DNA from 4 places in the Halomonas sp. AOP12-B1-6 genome. Region 1 is predicted to be linked to each of the others. Evidence: predicted binding sites of a transcription regulator. Region 1 holds the regulator's gene; each other region holds the start of a gene.

Evidence for each region. Region 1 encodes sigma-54, which starts transcription at its own class of promoters, with help from an activator protein. Its sites were predicted from a motif close to TGGCACNNNNNTTGCTNT; they were not measured.
Region 2: ACT3TR_RS06155 (NCS1 family nucleobase:cation symporter-1) is a predicted target of sigma-54. The motif match lies at 2,686-2,703, and genes of this name have one in related genera.
Region 3: urtA (urea ABC transporter substrate-binding protein) is a predicted target of sigma-54. The motif match lies at 4,014-4,031, and genes of this name have one in related genera.
Region 4: glnL (nitrogen regulation protein NR(II)) is a predicted target of sigma-54. The motif match lies at 3,727-3,744, and genes of this name have one in related genera.

The regions. Positions count from the first base shown of each region.
Region 1 is NZ_JBQSYK010000001.1:80,556-86,071, reverse strand. It holds gene ACT3TR_RS00430 (PTS sugar transporter subunit IIA) at 1-413, opposite strand, end outside; gene hpf (ribosome hibernation-promoting factor, HPF/YfiA family) at 418-726, opposite strand; gene ACT3TR_RS00420 (RNA polymerase factor sigma-54) at 886-2,298, opposite strand; gene lptB (LPS export ABC transporter ATP-binding protein) at 2,422-3,171, opposite strand; gene lptA (lipopolysaccharide transport periplasmic protein LptA) at 3,183-3,686, opposite strand; gene lptC (LPS export ABC transporter periplasmic protein LptC) at 3,698-4,267, opposite strand; gene ACT3TR_RS00400 (KdsC family phosphatase) at 4,268-4,810, opposite strand; gene ACT3TR_RS00395 (KpsF/GutQ family sugar-phosphate isomerase) at 4,858-5,516, opposite strand, start outside.
Region 2 is NZ_JBQSYK010000002.1:190,341-195,856, forward strand. It holds gene ACT3TR_RS06150 (LysR family transcriptional regulator) at 109-1,014, shown strand; gene ACT3TR_RS06155 (NCS1 family nucleobase:cation symporter-1) at 1,046-2,566, opposite strand; gene ACT3TR_RS06160 (nitrilase-related carbon-nitrogen hydrolase) at 3,155-4,021, shown strand; gene hydA (dihydropyrimidinase) at 4,054-5,493, shown strand.
Region 3 is NZ_JBQSYK010000002.1:464,496-470,011, forward strand. It holds gene urtC (urea ABC transporter permease subunit UrtC) at 1-805, opposite strand, end outside; gene urtB (urea ABC transporter permease subunit UrtB) at 809-2,419, opposite strand; gene urtA (urea ABC transporter substrate-binding protein) at 2,524-3,813, opposite strand; gene ACT3TR_RS07445 (tripartite tricarboxylate transporter permease) at 4,323-5,516, opposite strand, start outside.
Region 4 is NZ_JBQSYK010000006.1:122,619-128,134, reverse strand. It holds gene ACT3TR_RS16475 (alpha/beta hydrolase) at 1-391, opposite strand, end outside; gene ACT3TR_RS16470 (acyltransferase family protein) at 493-1,521, shown strand; gene glnA (glutamate--ammonia ligase) at 2,125-3,531, shown strand; gene glnL (nitrogen regulation protein NR(II)) at 3,824-4,885, shown strand; gene ntrC (nitrogen regulation protein NR(I)) at 4,878-5,516, shown strand, end outside.

The sequences.
Region 1 (5,516 bases):
CTGCCTGCTTTGCGTAGCCGCTGGCGAGTATCCGCATCATTCATGATGGTGGCTACTTGGCCTAGCAAAGAGAGGTGTGTGTCATCCGCTTGTTCCGGTACGAGCAGCACAAACACTAGATCAACGGGGTCGCCGTCGATAGCATCAAAATCAATCGCTTCTGAGAGTTTTAAAAAACCAGCAATAGGCGTAGAGCAGTGAGGGCTGCGGGCATGTGGAATAGCCACGCCGTTACCAATCCCTGTGCTACCTAAGCGTTCTCGGCCGATTAAGCGACTGAACACTTCTTGGCTATCTAAACTGGGCGTATTTTGGGCGATAAAGGTGCTGAAAAATTCCAGCACCCTTTTTTTGCTGCCCCCAGGGACGTCGAAAAGAACGCGCTCTGGGGGGAGTATGGTTTCCAACGTCATTGAATTAACGCACACCTGCGCCTTGGGCGCGAGCTTGTGCTTTTTCCTTATGTTTAACGAGTTGACGATCAATTTTGTCCGCTAGCGCATCGATAGCGGCATACATATCACTGTCTAGGGCTTCTGCATGTAAGTCAGCGCCTGCTGCATGCAGTGTGCAGGCTGCCTGTTGGCGTTCTTTCTCCACCGATAGGGTGACCTGCACAGTGGTTATATTGTCGTAATGACGCTCAACACGTTCAAGCTTTTCATTAACATAGTCACGCAAGGCGTCAGTCAGTTCTACGTGATGACCAGTGATATTTACTTGCATTGACGTACTCCTTATCTATCGGACTGTACTTAGGAACCGTGCTTAGGAACCGTACTTAGGGACTGTACTTAGTACTTAGATATGTAGCCCTTTTGATTGTAACCCTTTTTGCCCCGTTGCAAAGCCCTTGTCGAGAGTTTCGCTGCAACCTGGCAGATCCTAGCGCAAACGGCGCCGCTCACTGGAAGAGGGAATGCCCATGGCTTCACGATATTTGGCTACCGTACGCCTTGCAACTTGAATGCCACCTTCTTCTAATAATGTCACTAAGCGGCTATCAGAAAGCGGTTTGCTGGGCGCTTCTTCGTGAACCAGCTTTTTCAGGCGGGCGCGGATCGCGGTACTGGAGTGGCTGTCGCCATCCTGGCCACTCACTTGGCTAGAGAAAAAGTATTTCAGCTCGAACACGCCACGCGGCGTATGAATATATTTCTGCGTTGTCACCCGTGAAATCGTTGATTCATGCATTTCAACGGCTGCGGCTATATCGGCCAAAATCAGCGGTTTCATGGATTCTTCGCCATGTTCGAGAAAGCCGATTTGACGGGTAATGATTTCACGGCCCACTCGCAGCAGCGTGTCGTTACGACTCGAAAGGCTTTTAATTAACCAGCGCGCTTCCTGCAGGTGTTCTTTCAAAAACTGATTATCCTGACTTTTGTCCGCACGCTTTATCAGGCTGGCGTAATCAGGTTGGATTCTTAACCGAGGCAGGGCGTCCTGATTGAGCTCTAAATGCCAGCCTTCATTATCATGACGCACCACCAGGTCGGGCGTGATGTAGCTGTCGTTGGTCACGCCATAAGCGCTGCCTGGGCGTGGATCTAGGCTGCGAATTAGCTGGATGACATCGGCTAGCTGCTCGTCATCGAGTCCTAAGCGTCGCTTGAGTAAGCGCATGTCATCTTTGCTGAGCGCTTCAAGAAACTGACGCACTAGCCTACGAGCAGGCACTAGCAGTGGCGTATCATCTGGCAGGGCGGCGAGCTGCAGCATCAAGCATTCACGCAGGTCGCGGGCAAAAATACCGGTGGGCTCGAATTGCTGCAGTTTTAATAATGTCGTTTCGACTTCGCGCTGGCTAAGGCTATCAATGCCCTGGGCGCGTAGCCCTTCACGAATATCATTAAGCGGCTGGGTCAAATAGCCGTTGGCATCTAGTGCATCAATGAGGCTCTCGGAAACCAGCTGTTCACGCACACTAAAATCGGTCATGGCGAGTTGCCACAATAGGTGGCCATGAAGGCTCTGTTCGGCAGCCTGGCGCTCAAAATCAGGGCCCTCGCTGCTGCTGCCAGTGCCGCCAATGTCTTGATAGGTGTCCGACCAGTCGCTATCAACGGAAAGCTCGGTGGGAATGCTCTCTGACCACTCCTCCTCTTTAGGCTCGCTTACGGCCTCTTCACCGAACTCATCTTCCTGTTCCAGCATGGGGTTGGCATCTAAGGCCTGCTGAATTTCCTGACGAAGATCCAGAGTCGATAGCTGCAGCAGGGCGATAGCCTGCTGCAGCTGAGGTGTCATGGTCAGCTGTGTCCCAATGCGCAGTTGAAGAGAAGCTTTCATGACCATTTGAGAACCACTCGTTAATCGGAATGCTTTACCCTAGTGCGAGTGGGAGCTGGGTGCAAGTGCAATAAGCATGCCATTGGTAGTTAAAGCGTTATAAGGCGGGATTTATGGGCAAAAATAAGCCTACAGACGAAAATCTGCGCCCAGATAAACATCCCTGACTTGCTGGTTAGTGAGGATAGATGCCGGGGGGCCGCTGGCGATGATATGGCCATCGCCGACAATATAAGCGATATCGCAAATGTCCAGCGTTTCACGGACGTTATGGTCGGTAATCAGAACGCCAATGTGGCGCTGTTTCAGCGCGCGAATGATGGTTTTAATCTCGCCCACTGAAATGGGGTCAACCCCGGCAAAGGGCTCATCTAGCAAGATGAAGGCGGGTTCGGTCGCTAGCGAGCGGGCAATTTCTACACGGCGACGCTCTCCCCCTGAGAGGCTCATGCCTAGGTTGTCGCGAATATGGGTGATATGGAAATCTTCAAGCAGAGCCTCCAGGCGCTCTTCGCGACCTGGGCGGTCGAGCTCTTTGCGCGTTTCTAATATCGCCATAATGTTATCGGCAACCGATAATTTGCGAAAAATAGACGCTTCTTGGGGCAGGTAGCCAATGCCTGCCGCTGCGCGCTCATGCATCGGAGCACGAGTTAAATCTAAGTCGTCAATACCCACTTTGCCGGCGTCAGATTTGACCAGCCCGACAATCATATAAAACGACGTGGTTTTGCCCGCGCCGTTAGGGCCGAGTAAGCCAACGACGCTGCCTTGGGAGATTTCCAAGTTAATATCTTTAACCACTCGGCGGCGTTTGTAACTTTTTGCCAAGTGGTGGGCATATAGTGTTTTTATCGGCGCATTGTCAGCAGTTGCCATCGATAGACTCTCTATTGTTCAGGCTGAATAGTCATGCGTATACGCTGCGGCTCGCTACCTTCAACGTCTGAGCGCGCTTGAATCACTTCACGGTCGATGAAATATTCAAGCCGACCTCCGGTAAATTTGTCGTCCTGCTGTGTCAATTCAGCTTGATCAACGAGCTCCACTCGGCGTTCGGCGACGTGATAAATAATCCGCCGAGCCCAGCCTTCCGTCGGGCCTTCTTGCCCTTCGGCCTGATGGCGCAAATAAGCACGCTCACCGGTCGACGTTGCCCGTGAAAGCTCGCCCGCCTCATTGCGTTGAATTTCCACTCGTTCGCCGCGCAGCTGCATTTCGCCCTGGCGAATATTGACATCCCCGGTGTAGACGGCGGTGCCCGCGCGCTGATCAAGATCTAGGCGGTCGGCTTCGACCTCCACGGGGGCCTGTTGTGAAGACGAGCTGGTTTGGGCTGCCGCGGATAGCGGCACGGCAAGCGCAAAAAGGGCGGTGTAGATAAGTGCTTTCATGGCGACTCCTGTTAGCGTTGTGTGGCCGGTGGATGAGTGCCGCGCACACCGTCAGATAAGCGGACCTGGCTATCGTTTAACCATACATCCATATGTGAAGCATTCATTTGCTGGGGCGGCTGTTGCAGTAATACCGGTGCCTCGCTCCATGCATGTTGAGTGAGGCCATCATAGTGCAGTTCTTCAGTATCCAGCTGCCATCCTTCGTCTGGCGCAATAAGTCGCGCGGAGCCGGACATAACGAGGGACTGCGTATTGGTATTAAGCGTGCCCACATCGGCACTGGCTAGCCACTGGCGCTCATCGCTGTCATACAGGGTGGCCTGAGGGCTCTCAGACCAGGTTTCCCCGCTTTGCGGCGTATGGATGAGGCGCGGTGTTTTTAATGACTGCAAGACGTTACCGTTGTCGCCAAACAGAGTGATTTCAGCATCCTCCAGGACGTGCCCTGGCTCTTGGGCCTGCGCTTCTGGGTCGATAGCGGTTTTTTGAGGCCCGCCTGGGCCAAGCCACACCAATAGCACGCCCAAGGCGATAAAAAGCCCTGTTAATCCTAGGCGTGTTTTAAGATGCTTAAGCATTTATGTGCGGCCGTGCAAGTAAGTGTCGAGCACTGCGCTCCAGTGCCCTTGGGCTTCAAGCAGAGTATCGCAAATTTCGCGTACCGCGCCGTGCCCGCCAAGCCGTTCCGTTGTCCAGTCGGCATGAGTGTGCATATAGTCCGGCGCATTGGGGACGGTAATGCCGACACCACAGCGCTTGATAACCGATAGGTCGGGGAGATCATCGCCGCAATAGGCGACTTGCTCTAGCTCTATATCCAAACGCTGGCACAGGCCGCGCAAGGTGGCGAGCTTATCCTCGCAGCCTTGAAAGACATGGTCGATACCCAGCGCTGCGGCACGTTGACTAACCATGGGCGAATCGCGGCCAGTAATCAGCGCGACGTGGATGCCGACTCGCTTAAGCAGCTTTAGACCATGGCCATCCTGAGTATGAAAGGCTTTAATTTCGATGCCGTCAGCCTGAAAGTAAAGTCGACCATCGGTGAGTACGCCATCAACATCTAACGCCAATAGACGAACGCGGCGAAGTCGATCAAGTAGGGCTGCAGATAGGGTCATAAAGCCTCCATTCTTTTAAGAAGTCGCTAAATCTTGCGATAAATACGTTAAATAACGCCGCTAACAAGCAAGTCATGCATATGTAAGGCACCAACCGGGCGCTGTTGTTCATCAACCACCGCGAGTGCGGTAATTCGGCCCTCTTCCATAATGCGTACCGCCTCTGCTGCCAGTATGTCGGGGCCGATACGTTTACCTGGCCGAGTCATGACATCATCGACTAAGACGTCGCGTAAGTTGTGGTATTGATCCAGCGTGCGCCGCAGGTCGCCATCGGTATATACCCCGGCTAAACGACCGTCACTATCAACCACGCAGGTAAAGCCCAGCCCTTGGCGGGTAATTTCCAATAAAGCGTCGCGCAGCGGGCTGCCTAGCGGAATTTGCGGCAAGCGTGCGCCATCGTGCATAAGGTCTCTCACGCGCAGCAACAAGCGCTTGCCTAAGCTGCCACCCGGATGGGAAAGAGCGAAATCTTCTGCCGTAAAGCCTCGGGCTTCCAGCAGTGCTACGGCGAGCGCATCACCCAGCGCTAGGGCGGCAGTGGTCGAGCTAGTGGGAGCGAGATCCAGCGGGCATGCCTCGCGCTCAACGCCGCTATTTAGATGCGCATCAGCATGCTTAGCGAGCGTGGAGCCAGGCCGCCCTGTCATGCTGACCAGCGGCGTACCTAAACGTTTCAGTAGCGGCAGAAGGGCGGTCACTT
Region 2 (5,516 bases), on a different contig from region 1:
CCCCACTCACAACAAGCGGCTATGCCATGTATATCAGTTTTTATCGTAGTTGATTCATTAAAAAAGCATGGCACTATATATTAATTATTTAGATACCCAGGGGCTGTGATGGCATCGCTAGGTCAAATGAGCGACTACGAAATACGCTTAATTCGTATTTTTAAAACGGTTGTCGAATGCGGCGGTTTTACCGCGGCTGAAACGACGCTCGGCATTAGTCGCTCGGCGATTAGCCAGCATATGAACGACCTGGAGGGGCGGCTAGGATTCTCTCTCTGCCAGCGAGGGCGTGGCGGGTTTAGCTTAACCGAAGAGGGTAAAGAGATTTATCAGGCAGGGCTTACGCTGCTCACTGCGTTGGAAACCTTTAAAAGCGATGTAAATGCTCTGCATCAAACCATAAAAGGTGAGCTTAACATTGGCATTACCGATAATTTGGTCACGCTACCGGCCATGCATGTCACCAATGCGCTGGCCGAGCTGAGTGCACCGGCGCATGATGTCACGCTGCATATTCATATGGAGCCTTCCGATGCGGTAATTCGTGGCGTGATGGATGGCCATCTTCACGTTGGCGTTGTACCCGCAGTGAACCTACCGACCAGCTTAGAAACGCGGCACCTCTACGATGAGCCTTCGTATCTTTACTGCGCGGCAGAGCATCCGCTTTTTTCTGAGCCTGATGACATTCTTGATACTGCCGATATTGCCCATTACCCCGCTATTTCACCGCGCTACCCGCTTCCTGAAAAAGCGCGCGAGGCGCATGATGCGCTTTGCCTGCGCGCCTCGGCATCAGACCGCGAAGGAGCGGCCTTTCTGATTCTTACCGGGCGCTTTATCGGTTTCCTACCCGAACACGTGGCTGCCCAGTGGGTGGCCGCCGGCAAGATGCGGGCGCTACATGCAAGCGCCCAGCACTATCGCATCCCCTTTGTACTCATCACCCGCCACGACCGGCGCCCTAATCGCGTAGTGGATGCGTTTTTAAGTTTTATTAAAAACGCAGAGTAAGCAAAAAACAGTAAGCAAAAAACAGTGCGTTTTATGAACGTTGCTCTGCTGCGTCACGCGCCATGATGGGTACCGGCCCAACCTGTGGCGACGATGACAACACTTGGCTCGCCACGTAGTAAACGATGGCTCCAAGCGCTGAGCCTGTGAACCAGCCATAGTCATAAAACCAGTTCATCGTGTCTGTCACTAGCGACATTAACGTGAGCAGCACCGGCACACCAAAAGCAATAAAGCCAGCGATGTTCACAGCAGGATAGGCGTGATCATCCATGTACAGGCTCGGCACATTCAAACGCTGCTTTTTAATCAGAAAGTAGTCCACTGCCATGATGCCAGCGATGGGCCCTAACAGGCTTGAATAACCCAGCAGCCAGTTGGAATACATCTGTTCAAGGGAAACCCCGGGAGGAATAACACCCGCCTTTTGCAGCAGGTCATAACCCATTAACAGCACCCCAACGGCCCCAGTGATCAATACACCGCGCGTTTGGTTAATCAGCTTAGGGGCAATGTTTTGGAAATCGTTGGTGGGCGAAACAATATTCGAGGCGGTATTCGTAGAAATGGTAGCAATAATAATCAGCAGCATCGCCATCACGACCCAGAAGGGGCTGTCGATATAGCCAATTAAGCGCACCGGATCGGCAACGGTTTGGCCCACTAACGTCTCAGACGCGGCGGTCAACACCACCCCGAGAGCTGCAAAGAAGAACATCGTCAGCGGCAGGCCGATTACTTGACCAACAATCTGGTCTTTTTGGCTTTTCGCAAAGCGGCTGAAATCGGGGATATTAAGCGATAGCGTGGCCCAAAAACCGACCATAGCGGTCAAGCCCGCGAAAAAATAGCCGTAAACCGATGCCCCTTCAGGGCGCGATGGCGGCTGCGCGAGAAGCTCGGTCATCGACATATTCGGCCATGCCCACATCATTAGCCCAATACCCACCGCTAGCAGCAGCGGCGCGGCCAATGTTTCCAGCCATTTGATCGATTCAGCCCCGCGAATAACCACGTAAAGGTTCATCGCGCCAAAGACAAAAAAGCCAATAACTTCACCAACCCCACCTAATGCTGCCCAAGCAGGCACCAGTTCTGAAAGCAGCAGATGAATCGCCAGACCGCCAAACATCGTTTGAATACCAAACCAGCCACAGCCTACCAATGCGCGCACCAGGCAGGGCACGTTAGAGCCTAAAATGCCGAATGAAGAACGCAAAACCACGGGAAAAGGAATACCAAACTTGGTGCCTGGAAAAGCGTTCAACGTCAGCGGGATCAGCACGATGATATTCGCCAACAGAATAGCGAATAACGCCTCGCCCACGCTTAAACCAAAATAGGCGGTTAAAACGCCGCCCAGTGTGTAGGTAGGCACGCAGATCGACATGCCGACCCACAGGGCGGCGATATTCCATTTGGTCCAGGTGCGCTCGCTAGCCTGGGTCGGTGCAATATCTTCATTAAAACGCGAACTGTTGCGTACATCGTTCCCTACCTCAAGCTCAATCAGACCATCTCGATCCACCATCTGAGAGGTTGTTTCTGGCATTTTTGTATCTCCTCAGCATTGCGTTGTCCAACCCAGGCGGTGTCTGAACGCTAGCGACAGCGGCTAAATCCTGACAAACCTTAATCCCCACGGTCAGTGAAGTTTCCTAGACAGGATTCAAAGCAATAAGTGTGCCTAGCTAAGCGAGCATGCCAATTAACTCATTGATTAAAAAGCTGCCTTTATGGACAACAATATTATTATTAGATCATTACCTTTGACGATGTTACCTCTCGAACAAACGTCGACTAAACAAAGCTAGATCAAAAAAAATATTTGCACCAACTTTAAACATCTCAGAATTTAAAATAAGCCCTCTAAAATAGATAACATCATGATTCAAAACAATTAATAAAAAATTCCAAAACAGTGCGCATGATCACCAAAAGAGTGAACACTGCTATTTATATAAATAAAATCAAACAAACTCAAAGAGTTAACGTTAATTTAAAAAACAATAAATGATGACTTGCCAAAACCACCAAGCCAACGATACTTTTAAGAAAAGCTGTCTTGATTGTCAGCTTTATTAGACAACGCTTAAGACTCAAACAAACGCTTTACACCAACAATTAGAGGGAGCGTCTAATGCAGAAGATGAAAATCGGCTTAATTCAAATGGGCTTAAAAACCAGCACCGAGCTTTCGCCCGCGGCCATTCGTGACGCGATGAACGAAGCCCATCTACCGATGATTCAGCAAGCCGCAGACCAGGGCGTGCAGGTGCTGTGCTTTCAGGAAGTCTTTAATCAGCCGTACTTTTGCCCCAGCCAAGACGGCAAATGGTACGCCGCCGCCGAGCGCGTACCCGAAGGCCCCACCTGCCAGATGATGCAAAAACTGGCCGCTGAGCACCGCATGGTCATTATTGTTCCGATCTATGAAGAAACCGAAACCGGCGTTTACTACAACACCGCCGCCGTGTTCGATGCCGATGGCAGCTACTTGGGCAAATACCACAAAACGCATATCCCTCAAGTGGCCGGTTTTTGGGAGAAGTTCTTCTTCAAACCTGGGCAATCCAACTGGCCGGTGTTTGATACTGCCTACGGCAAAATTGGCGTGTATATCTGCTATGACCGCCATTTCCCCGAAGGCTGGCGGGCGCTTGCGCTCAACGGTGCCGAAGTGATTTTCAACCCCTCTGCCACCGTGGCGGGGCTTTCTCAATATCTTTGGGAGCTTGAACAACCCGCCTCTGCGGCAGCCAACGGCTGCTTTATTGCTGCCATCAACCGTGTAGGCACTGAAGCACCGTGGAATATCGGCAATTTCTACGGCTCCAGTTACATCGTCAACCCCCGCGGCAAAATCGAAGCTCAGGCTAGCGAAACCAACGATGAACTCCTCGTCCACGAGATTGATTTGGACATGGTGCGAGAAGCCCGTAACAACTGGCAGTTCTTCCGCGACCGCCGCCCGGAAACCTACACCCGTCTCACCGACGGCGAATAGCACTGTCCAAACAATCATCCAAGGAGCGAACGATGAGCTTATTAATCAAAGGCGGCACGGTGGTCACTCACGCCGACACCTACCGGGCCGACGTGCTCTGCGTAGACGGTAAGATTCATGCCATTGGCACGGATCTAGACATCCCTGAAGGCTGTGAGACGGTTGATGCCAGCCATCAGTTGGTAATGCCCGGCGGTATCGACCCGCATACCCATATGCAGATGCCGTTTATGGGCGCGGTGGCCAGCGAAGATTTTTACACCGGCACCGCCGCGGCTATGGCAGGTGGCACCACAACGATTATTGACTTTGTCATCCCAAGCCCCGGCCAGTCGCTGCTAGAAGCCTTCGAAACCTGGCAAGGCTGGGCAGAAAAAGCCGCCACTGACTTTGCGTTTCACGTCGCCATTACCTGGTGGGATGAAAGCGTTAAAGAGGAAATGGGCACTCTGGTGCGCGAGCATGGCGTTAACAGTTTTAAGCATTTTATGGCCTATAAAGGCGCCATTATGGCCACCGATGATATTCTGGTGGAAAGCTTTTCGCGCTGCCTAGAGCTAGGCGCCATTCCCACGGTACATGCCGAAAACGGCGAGCTGGTGTACCACATGCAGCAAAAATTGCTCGCTCAAGGCATAACTGGGCCAGAGGCGCACCCGCTTTCCCGCCCGCCTCAAGTAGAAGGCGAAGCGGCTAGCCGCGCGATCCGCATTGCTAGCACGCTAGGCGCGCCGGTGTACCTGGTACATGTTTCCACCAAAGATGCGGTGGATGAAATCGCCTACGCCCGCCAACAGGGCCATCAGGTGTTTGGCGAGTGTTTAGCAGGCCATTTACTGATTGATGACAGCGTCTACCAGCACGCCGACTGGGCAACGGCAGCGGCCCACGTAATGAGCCCTCCCTTCCGGCCCAAGGGCCATCAAGAAGCACTCTGGCACGGCCTGCAATCCGGCAACCTACAAACGACCGCTACCGACCACTGCTGCTTCTGCGAGGAGCAAAAAGCGGCCGGCAAGGATGACTTCACCAAAATCCCCAACGGCACCGCCGGTGTCGAAGACCGCCTGGCCGTGCTGTGGGATGAAGGCGTTAACACCGGCCGACTTTCGCCCCAAGAATTTGTTGCTATCACCTCGACCAACACCGCCAAGATTTTCAATCTCTACCCGCGCAAGGGTGCGATTCAAGTCGGTGCCGACGCTGATATCGTGGTGTGGGATCCCAACGGCACCCGCACCATCTCCGCCAAGACCCATCACCAGAACGTCGATTTCAACATCTTCGAGGGTAAAACAGTCCGCGGCATCGCCCGTCACACGATTAGCCAAGGGAAATGGGTGTGGCGAGATGGCGAGCTACGCGCCGAACGCGGTGCAGGCCGCTATCTAAAACGCCCCGCCTATCCCGGTGTATTTGAGCTTCTGGCCAAGCGGGCCGAGTTAAACGCCCCGAAGGCTGTCGCACGTTAAAAATGAGCCAATAAAAAATACAG
Region 3 (5,516 bases), on a different contig from region 1:
CAAACAGCTGAAAGCGCTCGACTCGGTAGCCAAGAAAGCGCGTACGTGCTTCGGCATCACGCGTGGCGATACTGACCCGGCCCAGTTTGCTGGTCACTATGGCACGGCACAGAATATAGCCCAGACCCAGCGCAACCCCGGTGGCGATAAACAGGCCCAGGCGCGTATCGTTGCTGCGCAGGTTGTATCCCAGCAGTTCGCGAAAGTCGGTTAAGCCATTGTTACCGCCAAACCCCATCTCATTGCGAAAGAACGCCAGCATTAAGGCAAACGTTAAAGCCTGGGTAATGATCGACAGGTAAACGCCGGTCACTCGCGAGCGAAACGCCAAGAAGCCAAACACTAACGCTAGCAGCCCGGGGGCCAAGAGCACCATGGCAAAGGCAAACCAGGCCATGTCGAAGCCCTGCCAGAACCACGGCAGGCTGTCCCAGTTTAAAAACACCATAAAGTCCGGCAGCACCGGGTGGCCGTAGGTACCCCGATCACCTATTTGGCGCATCAGGTACATGCCCATGGCATACCCGCCAATGGCAAAAAAGGCGCCGTGCCCCAGGCTCAAAATACCCAGATAGCCCCACACTAAATCTACCGCTACCGCTAGCAGCGCATAGCTTAGGTACTTGCCGAACAAATTGACCGTATACGCCCCCACATGCAGTGGGTTTTCTGGCGGCACCGCCACATGCAGCAGCGTCACCAGCACCAGCGCGGCTAATAGTACCGCTAGAAAAATCTGCGTAGAGCGCTCGCTGAACGGACGTGTTAGCCAAAAATTGGTCGATGCTTCGGTCGTCAATGACATCGCTTAGCCCTCCGCAGCCCGGCCCTTCTGCGGGAAGAGTCCACGCGGGCGTTTTTGAATGAATAGGATGATAAAAACCAAGACGATAATTTTGGCCAGCACTGCGCCCGCCCAAGGCTCTAATACCTGATTAATAATCCCCAGCGATAGGCCCGCCACCAGCGTCCCCCAGAGGTTTCCGACGCCGCCAAACACCACCACCATAAAGGAGTCGATGATGTAGTTTTGCCCCAGGTTAGGGCCGACGTTGGTCAACTGGGAAAGCGCGACACCGGCCAAGCCGGCCACGCCCGAACCCAGTGCGAAGGTCATAATATCGACACGGGTAGCGCGAATGCCCATCGAGCGGGCCATGGCCCTATTTTGCGTCACGGCGCGCACATCAAGCCCTAGCCGTGTGCGGCGCATAATCAGCATCAGCCCTGCAAAGACTACCAGCGCAAAACCGAGCACCACCATACGGTTAAGCGTGAGAGACAGCGCATCATTGATCACTAAAGAGCCGCTCATCCATTCAGGGGTAATCACCGTGCGGTTAAGCGGCGAAATAACGGTGCGCACCAGCTGCTGCAGAATCAGGCTGATACCAAAGGTCGCCAGCAGAGTTTCCAGCGGACGGCCTTTCAAAAACTGAATAACGCCACGCTCGATAGCAATACCCGCTAACGCTGCGACCATAAAGCCCGCAGGAATAGACAGAATCAGCGCCAACCCAGGCTGGCCGGGCAGCAGCTGCTGCATTCCCCAGGTGGTATAAGCGCCCAGCATCATCAGTTCACCGTGGGCCATATTGATTACGCCCATAACACCAAAGGTAATCGCCAGACCAATGGCTGCCAGCACCAGCACCGAGCCGAGACTTAAACCGAAGTAGAGCGTTTCCAAGCCTCGATTAATCTTAAGATTTTGTTCAATGCTGCCCAAAGCGCTCGCCGCTGCGTCTGCCACAATAGGATCATCCCCGTTCACGGCGCGGCTTAGCGCGACTCGTGCGCGAGGATGCAAACTGCCACGCAGCGCTTCAACGCCCGCCAGCTCACCGCTTTCCACTTGGTAGATCGCTAACGCTTGGGAAAGCCTGCGGACAACCTGGCTATCCTGCTCGTCGGCAATCAGTTCACTGAGCGGCTCAGCCAGCGTTTCGTCCACTTCGCCCAATAGCCGTTCTGCCGAGCGGCGGCGACGCTCAACGTTAGGTGAGTAAAGATCAACCACGGCGATGGCGCTACGCAGCTGATTGCGCAGCGCGTTATTTATGCCGATACGATCTAAGTCGCGGCGCGACATCTGGCCCAGCGCTTCGCCCGTTAGTACATCGGCAACCGGCCACTCGCGGCCGCTGTTGTCGAGCACCAGCACTATTTTGCCATCGTCGGCACTCTGTAAGCGGCCATCCAATAGCGCCTGCAGCCAATCGCGGGCGCGCTCATCATCGCTTTGCAAAATAGCGGTGATGGCGTCGCCTTTGGCGCTATATGATTCAACGTCCAGCGCTTCTAGCAGCTCAAGGGCGGCGGCGTCAGCGTTAGCGGTAGAACTCGTTTGGGCTTGCGAGGTGACTGTGATGCTAAACAACAGCAGGCACAGTAGCCCTAAGGAAAGGAAACGCCTCATGGGGTTCTTCCTTTGGTTATTTAAAAACGGTTATCTGAGAGGAAAAGGTAGCGTGCTCCTCTACGCCTCACTTTTCAGTCAGGCGTAGAGGGAGGAAATCATCGTTATTCTGCGAGGGCCGCTTCGGCTTCTTCTACGGCGGTACTGCCGCCGCACGAGCCGTTCACGACGTTAAAGTTGCCGCATTCCATCGGCTTGCGCCAATCGGCAATCAGGTCACGCGAACCGGGTAAGTAATCCGACCAAGCATCGCCGGCCACGGTAGAAGGCGTCTGCCAGACAATATCAAACTGGCCGTTATCCTGAATTTCACCAATCAGCACCGGCTTGGTGATGTGATGGTTGGGCATCATCGCCGCATAGCCACCGGATAGATTCGGCACTGTCACGCCAATAATCGCATCTTTTACGCTGTCGACATCGGTGGTGCCTGCTTTACGAACCGCTTCTGCCCACATATTAAACCCAATATAGTGTGCTTCCATCGGGTCATTGGTCACCGCCTCTTCGTCGCCGGTGTAGTCGATCCAGGCATCGATAAAGTCATAGTTGTCATCATTATCGACGCTCATGAAGTAGTTCCAAGCGGCTAAATGACCCACCAGCGGGCTCGTATCGATACCGGTAAGCTCCTGTTCGCCCACGGAGAAGGCGATGACCGGAATGTCAGCGGCATCGATGCCCTGGTTAGCAAGCTCGGTGTAGAACGGCACGTTGGCATCGCCATTAATCGTTGAGATGACGGCGGTACGCTTACCCTCTTCGCCAAAACGGCTCAGCTCAGACACGATATTCTGCCAATCGGAATGACCGAATGGCGTGTAATTGACCATGATGTCTTCGTCGGCGATGCCATACTCATCTTTGAGAAACGCCTCAAGAATCCGGTTAGTCGTGCGCGGATACACGTAGTCGGTGCCGATCAGCGCGAAGCGTTCGATACCCACTTCGTTGATTAGATACTCAACGGCAGGAATCGCCTGTTGGTTAGGCGCCGCACCGGTGTAGAAGACATTTTCGGAGGACTCTTCACCTTCGTACTGCACCGGGTAGAACAGCAGGCCGTTGAGTTCTTCCACGACGGGCAGCACGGCTTTACGGGAAACTGAGGTCCAGTTACCGAAAATAACGTCAACTTCTTCCTGAGCCAGCAGCTCACGGGCGCGTTCAGCAAACAGCGGCCAGTTAGAAGCAGGATCAACGACAACGGCCTCTAGCTGGCGACCTAACAGGCCACCTGCTTCGTTCTGCTGTTCAATCAACATTTCGACGGTGTCTTTAAGAACGGTTTCGCTGATCGCCATAGTGCCGGAGAGCGAGTGCAGAATGCCGACCTTAATCGGGTCTTCGCTCTGATCAGCATCTTGAGCGATGGCCTGGGCGCTGGCCCCCATCACGGCAGCGGCGAGCAAGGCAGTCGCAAAGCGACCAGGCGAGCGGGTTGCGCTCAGGTGTGTCGAGCGAGCGCTTGTGTTGTATGGCAATGTGATCACTTGAACCTCCTTGCACCCCTTATGAGTGGGGCTTGTTAATTGGCGTCGCATTCAGGGCCGCGGTGTTAGCTCCTCCCTAATACGTCCACTAGCTATTAACACATGCAAGGGGTGCGCCAGATCGGCACAACACTTATTTACAGTCATTTATTCAATGACTTATTGATACTATAAAAAACCATAGCTTAGTCAAATGCACCAACATTAAGCACGGCGCCCGAACTTAAGCACGCTATCAATGCACCAATTAAGCCCCTTGCACCAATCGGGTACTTACCGGACGCCGATACACAACAGCAACGCTAAGCTCACTATCTGGTTACAAAGCCAATAAAAGCGTGAGATACAAAAAAGGAGCCTGGGTATCCCCAAGGCTCCTTATTAATCATCCAAAACGTACCGCTAATGAGTTACACAGAGGCACTTTTCTTGCGGCGTTTTTTCAGTAGCGGTAAGCCAAGCGACAGTAAGGCAACCAGCAGCAGCCCCAGCGCAATCGGCTTATCGATGAAGGTTGTCCAATCGCCACCCGAGATTTGCAGCGCACGGCGCATGGACTCTTCCATGATATTACCCAAAATCAGCGCCAGGATTAGCGGCGCCGCCGGGAAACCAAACAGGCGCATTCCCAGGCCAACCAAGCCAAAGCCCAACAGCAGCAGCAGATCAAACACGCTGAAGCTCATGCCATAAACGCCGATCATGCAGAAGATTAGGATGAGTGATAACAGCAATGGGCGGGGCATATCGAGAATTTTGGCGATATAGGGAATCAGCGGCAGGTTAAGCGCCAGCAGGAAGATATTGCCGATATACATACTGGCAACCACGCTCCAGAACACGTCCGGGCGCTGCTCAAGCATCATGGGGCCAGGGTTCACGCCCATTACCAGCAGCGCACCCAGTAGCACCGCGGTAGTACCCGAGCCCGGCACGCCTAGCGTTAATAGCGGTACAAAGGAGCCGGTACAAGCAGCGTTATTGGCGGCTTCTGGTGCCGCAACGCCCTTGATATTGCCCTGTCCAAAGGTGTGGCCATCTTTAGCAATACGCTTTTCCATACTGTAGCCCAAAAATGAGCCGATGGTTGCGCCCGCACCTGGCAGTACGCCGGTAAAGAAACCCAGTACCGAGCTACGGCCAATGGGGCCAGCGATCTCTTTTACTTCACTGCGAGTCAACTTCAGCGAGCCAATCGCATTACGCGGCACTTCTTTGCCACCGCCGCCGCGCAGCAGCATATAAAACACCTCGGCAAGCGCGAAAATACCCAGCGCTACGACAAGGAAATCAATGCCATCGAGAAGCTGAATGGAGCCAAACGTATAGCGCTCGGTGCCGGTCTGCATATCGATACCCACAATCGAGATAATCACCCCAACCACGGCGGCAATGAGCCCTTTGACCAGAGACTTATCCGACAGCGAGACCACGGCGGTTAAGCCCAGCACCATCAGTGCAAAGTACTCAGAAGGGCCAAAGCTGACGGCCACTTTCGACAACAGCGGTGCGATCAGCATTAAGAAAATAACGGAAACAGTGCCGCCGATAAAGGAAGCGTAGGCGGCAATCGCCAGCGCTTTGCCCGCTTGCCCTTTTTTAGC
Region 4 (5,516 bases), on a different contig from region 1:
CGTTAAAAAACGCGCTGCGAGCGGGCTCGTTGTAGCCATCTACCCACCAGCTGCGGCTGCCGGGCATAATATAAACGGCAGGAGGAATGTGCCCTGCGCTAATTAACCTGTCGGCGACTTGCTGCAGGTTGCCGCGTGACACCCAGTCGCGGTCGGTTCCAAACGAGCCGTGCAGCATATAGATAACCGGGTACGCGTCTGTCGCCTGAGCGTCATAATGATCGGGTAAATAAACGCTGTACGGATAGTCGTAGCCGAGCGTGGGTGAGAAGAATTGATGATGCTCAACCTCGCTGGCCAAACTGTGGCCGCTAAACGTTAGCCACCCAATTAGCGCTGTTAAAAGGGCTTGAGATCGGTACGAGCACAGCGATAGCTTGAGTTTGGGCACCTTGCCTCCGGGAATTAAAACGGTTCAATAAGGTCGGACAACGGGACGGCATTAGATGTTCATTATAGTAAGGATGGCGTTGTGTAGCGGCGGGAGGCCCAATGCGGAAAGTTGAAGAGATTTATTGGCTGCGTGCTTACGGCTGCATCGCCGTTTTTTTATTTCACCTATTAGACCATGTGAATCAACGCGTTGATAACGTTGCCACCGATCTCTTGCGCTTGCCACTTGTGTTGGGTACGCCCATTTTTCTGTTTATTTCGGTGTTTGTTTTTGCCGTTCGCTACGATAAATCGGTGCCAGAAGGTTTTCTCATCCAGCGCGTAAAATATGTGATGGTGCCGTATTTTGTGTACGGCTTTATTTACTCAACGGCCGAGTGGGTGCGCTTACAAGGATCGGATGAGCCAGTGGGGTTTATCGCCAATGCCATTGAGTATTTTGTCTACGCGGGTTGGCACGGCTATTTTTTAATCATTGCGATGCAGTTTTATATGGCGTACTGGCTGTTTACACGCTTTCAGCTGTGGCGCTTAAATCCGGTGCCATGGTTATGGGGCTCTTGTGTGATCAGTATGGCCTACTGGGGGCTTGCTTACTGGTTGGGTATTGACCTGCCCGGCTACTTGCTGTGGGTCGCGCCACTAGGTTGGATCTATGTGTTTTTCTTAGCATTGGTGCTGGTACGTTATTACCCGCTAGCGCCAGAAAGCGTGCTTGCCCTACGGCCAACTTGGATGCAGCGACTGGCTCAGCCCGTTTGGCTGGCGCTGCTCGTTGCGCTGATCATTGCGGGCACTTTCGCGGGCCAGCTGGCCTTCTCATCGAAAGAAGTATGGGTGATCCCTTTTTTTGTGCTGTTTACGCTTTGCGCGATGCGCTACTTAGCCGGGCGACCGGTGCCGGTGTGGGTACGTCACGTGAATGCGCATTCGTTTGGCATTTACTTAGCGCACCCCATGTTTTTTGTGCTGGCCGATTTGGCCGTTGCGCCGCTGGCGTTGCCGGTTGTGGTATATGCCTTGGTGCTTATCGTGGTGGGCATAGTGGGGTCGGTAGCGCTTAATAAGCTGGCGAATACCTTTACGCTGGGGGCGATGTTGTTTGGTAAACAGCTTAAAGTGGCTTAAGGGCGGAAGGCGTAAAATAGGCATTAAAGGCGCAGCGTGTATGCAGTACTAAGCGTGTTTGACGCAGCCGACTCCGTGAGTGTTAACTTCCCATAATGTAGCTTATCGCAGTGTATTATTTCTTTAGGTAACAAGAAAAAATGTGCGAGCCAAACAAGAGCACCATCATGTCGAGCGCCCCTTTTTGGGGCATTGACGGGTGTTTTTGTTCTATTTTGGTGCATTGAGCGTGTTTTTAGCCCCTGCCTGGCTTCAGTGAGCGCGCTATGCGCCATCACGAGGCACTAAAGAGTATTTTTTAATGTTTATAAAACAAATGGTTGTTGTTTTTTAATACCATAATGGTGCAGTGTTGGCATGATCTATGCTTTCTCCTGTGCAGTAGGTTTTACAGCGGCTACAGGTCGTAGGCAGAAGCCTTGCGGCATGATAAAACGATAGCCGGCCTGAAAGGCTCGCTCAGCGCTTTGTTTATATTTTTCAGCAAGCGCTTGGGGAGCAAAAAATGACAGGCGTGCGTTTTTGCACGTATTTTGTCGCACAACACTTTTATCGGTAGCTTACTGTCGTTAGCTTTAAGCCACGCTCATACCGGAGGACACTATGTCAGCCAAGACCATAGCGCTAATTGAAGAACATGATGTTAAGTGGGTAGACCTGCGTTTCACTGATACGCTCGGTAAAGAACACCATGTCACCGTGCCTGCTCGCGACGTGACCGAAGAGTTTTTTGAAAATGGCCAGATGTTTGATGGTTCTTCCATCGGCGGCTGGAAGGGCATCAACGAATCCGACATGATTCTGAGCCCAGAGGACGGCTCTGCCTACCTCGATCCTTTCACTGAAGACGCTACGCTGGTGCTGCGTTGCGACATCATCGAACCTGCGACGATGCAAGGCTATGATCGTGATCCGCGCTCCATCGCTAAGCGTGCAGAAGCGTTTCTGCAGTCTACAGGCCTTGGCGACACCGCCTTCTTTGGTCCTGAGCCTGAATTCTTTATCTTTGACGAAGTACATTGGAAAACCGACATGCAGGGTTCCATGTACAAAATCTCTTCTGATGAAGGCGCTTGGGCGACTGACAGCGTCGTGGAAGGTGGTAACTTGGGCCACCGTCCGCGCCTGAAAGGCGGCTACTTCCCGGTTCCGCCGGTTGATAGCTTCCATGATATTCGTGGCGCTATGTGTAATACGTTGGAGGCGATTGGCCAGACCGTGGAAGTTCATCACCACGAAGTTGCCAACGCAGGTCAGAACGAAATCGGCGTTAGATTCAATACGCTGGTGAAGAAAGCTGACGAAGTGCAGGAAATGAAGTACGTGATCCACAACGTGGCGCACGCTTACGGTAAAACGGCCACCTTCATGCCCAAGCCGCTAGTAGGCGACAACGGTTCTGGTATGCACGTCCACCAGTCGTTCTGGAAAGATGGTAACAACCAGTTCGCCGGTGATGAGTACGCAGGCCTGTCTGAAATGGCGCTTTACTACATTGGCGGCATCATCAAGCACGCTCGTGCGTTGAACGCGTTCACCAACGCTTCTACCAACTCGTACAAGCGTCTGGTGCCTGGCTACGAAGCGCCGGTAATGCTGGCCTACAGCGCGCGTAACCGTTCAGCTTCTATTCGTATTCCTTACACCGCTAGCCCGAAAGGCAAGCGCGTAGAAGCTCGCTTCCCTGATCCGACCGCTAACCCGTACCTGGCGTTCTCTGCCATGTTGATGGCTGGTATCGACGGCATTAAAAACAAGATTCACCCTGGCGACGCCATGGATAAGAACTTGTACGATCTGCCGCCAGAAGAAGGTAAGGCGATCCCTACGGTCGCGAACAGTTTGGATCAAGCATTGGAAGCGCTCGACGCTGACCGTGCGTTCTTGACCGAAGGTGGCGTGTTCACTGACGATATGATCAATGCTTACATTGAGCTCAAAATGGAAGAAGTTAATCGTGTTCGCATGACGACTCACCCGATTGAGTTTGATATGTACTACAGCTGCTAATCAGCGCATTAGCCGTTGACTGTTGCTGGCGAGATGTTAATAGCAGTGATAAACCCCGCTTCGGCGGGGTTTTTTTATAGCGAGCACCAAGTTGGTGCAATAATAAAAGCGTTAGTGCAGTGCGATGCGATAAAAGGGCTCGATTCTTGGTATTACGTTGCTCGCAGGCCGTGCAATCGGGCATAGGTGCGTAATTGGCGCGCTTATTGCAGTCTCTCATTCATCATCCACCTGTAGGTCTGTAATGGCGATGGAAGACGCGATTTCTCAGGACGGTTTCTCAGAGCATGCAATGCACCAGCGCTTGCTCGAACATCTCACTACGGCAGTATTGCTGCTAGATGGCGAGCTGAGCGTGCGCTGGATGAATCCAGCGGCCGAGGCGCTGTTAGCGGTTAGCCTGAGCCGTGTGCGTGGGAGCAGCCTGGATACGTTACTAGGCGGTGATGAAAGCATTGATGAGGTGTTGGCCAAGGCCCGCGATGCCTTTCACCCTTATACCCAGCGTGAGGCGCGTATTACGCCGCTGAATAGCGATCCGCTGACGGTCGACTATACGGTCACGCCGCTATCAGACAATGAGCTGCTGCTGGAAGTAGAGCCTCGCGATCGATTGATGCAGATCTCCCGAGAAGAGGCGCTGACCACGCGCCAAGAAACCATCAAGATATTAGCCCGAGGGCTTGCCCACGAAGTTAAAAACCCGCTAGGCGGTATTCGTGGTGCCGCACAGCTGCTAGAGCGAGATTTAGACGATCCGGCGCTGCGCGAATATACCCACATTATTGTGGAAGAAGTGGATCGGCTTCGCGATCTGGTCGATTCCATGCTGGGCCCCAATCGGATTCTTAAACATGAGCCGGTGAATATTCACCGGGTGCTGGAACGCGTACGCACGCTATTAATGGCTGAGCATCCCGATGTGGCTATTAATCGCGATTATGACCCTAGCTTGCCCGATCTTTCCGGCGATGAATCGCAGGTAATTCAAGCCGTGCTCAACGTGGCGCGTAATGCGGTGCAGGCCATGAGCGATGCCCAAACGCCTGAGCCCACCCTAATACTGCGTACTCGTGCCCGGCGCCAGTTTACCCTCGGTGCAGAGCGTCACCGCTTAGTCAGTGAAGTTGCGGTTATTGATAACGGCCCTGGCGTTCCCGATGCGCTACACGAAACGCTTTTTTACCCCATGGTATCGGGGCGTGCTGAAGGCAGTGGCCTTGGGCTATCTATTGCCCAGTCGATTTTGCACCAACATCAAGGGTTGATTGAATGCGATTCCCGAGCCGGACATACCGAGTTTCGCTTACTGATTCCATTGGTCTTAATTTCACCGGAGAAACGTCATGACTGAGGCGACACGTACTGATGTTGCGCGGGTGGTGATTGTCGATGACGATCGCGCTATCCGTTGGGTACTTGAACGCGCATTAGCGCAACCCGATCTTGACGTTGAATGCATCGAGCGTGCGGATGTTGCATTGGCCCGCGTGCTGGAAAGCCCGCCGGATGTGTTGGTGACCGATATTCGTATGCCGGGTATCGATGGGTTGGATTTAATGTCGCGAGTCCGCGAGGCGCATCCTGACCTGCCGGTCATTGTAATGACGGCGCACTCCGATTTAGACAGCGCCGTCGCTTCTTATCAAGGCGGCGCGTTTGAGTACCTGCCCAAGCCGTTTGATGTTGATGAAGCGCTGGCGTTAGTACGCCGCGCGGTGGCGCATGCCCGTGAGCGCGAACGTCAGCGCCCGGCCACTGTGCCGGAAGGCTTAAATACCGAAATTATTGGTGAAGCCCCGGCGATGCAGGAAGTATTTCGCGCGATTGGCAGGCTTTCGCACTCGCATATCACGGTGTTGATTAACGGTGAGTCTGGCACCGGTAAAGAGCGTGTCGCCCAGGCGCTTCATCAGCATAGCCCGCGATCAGGAAAGCCGTTTATCGCCTTAAACATGGCGGCCATTCCACGCGACTTGATTGAA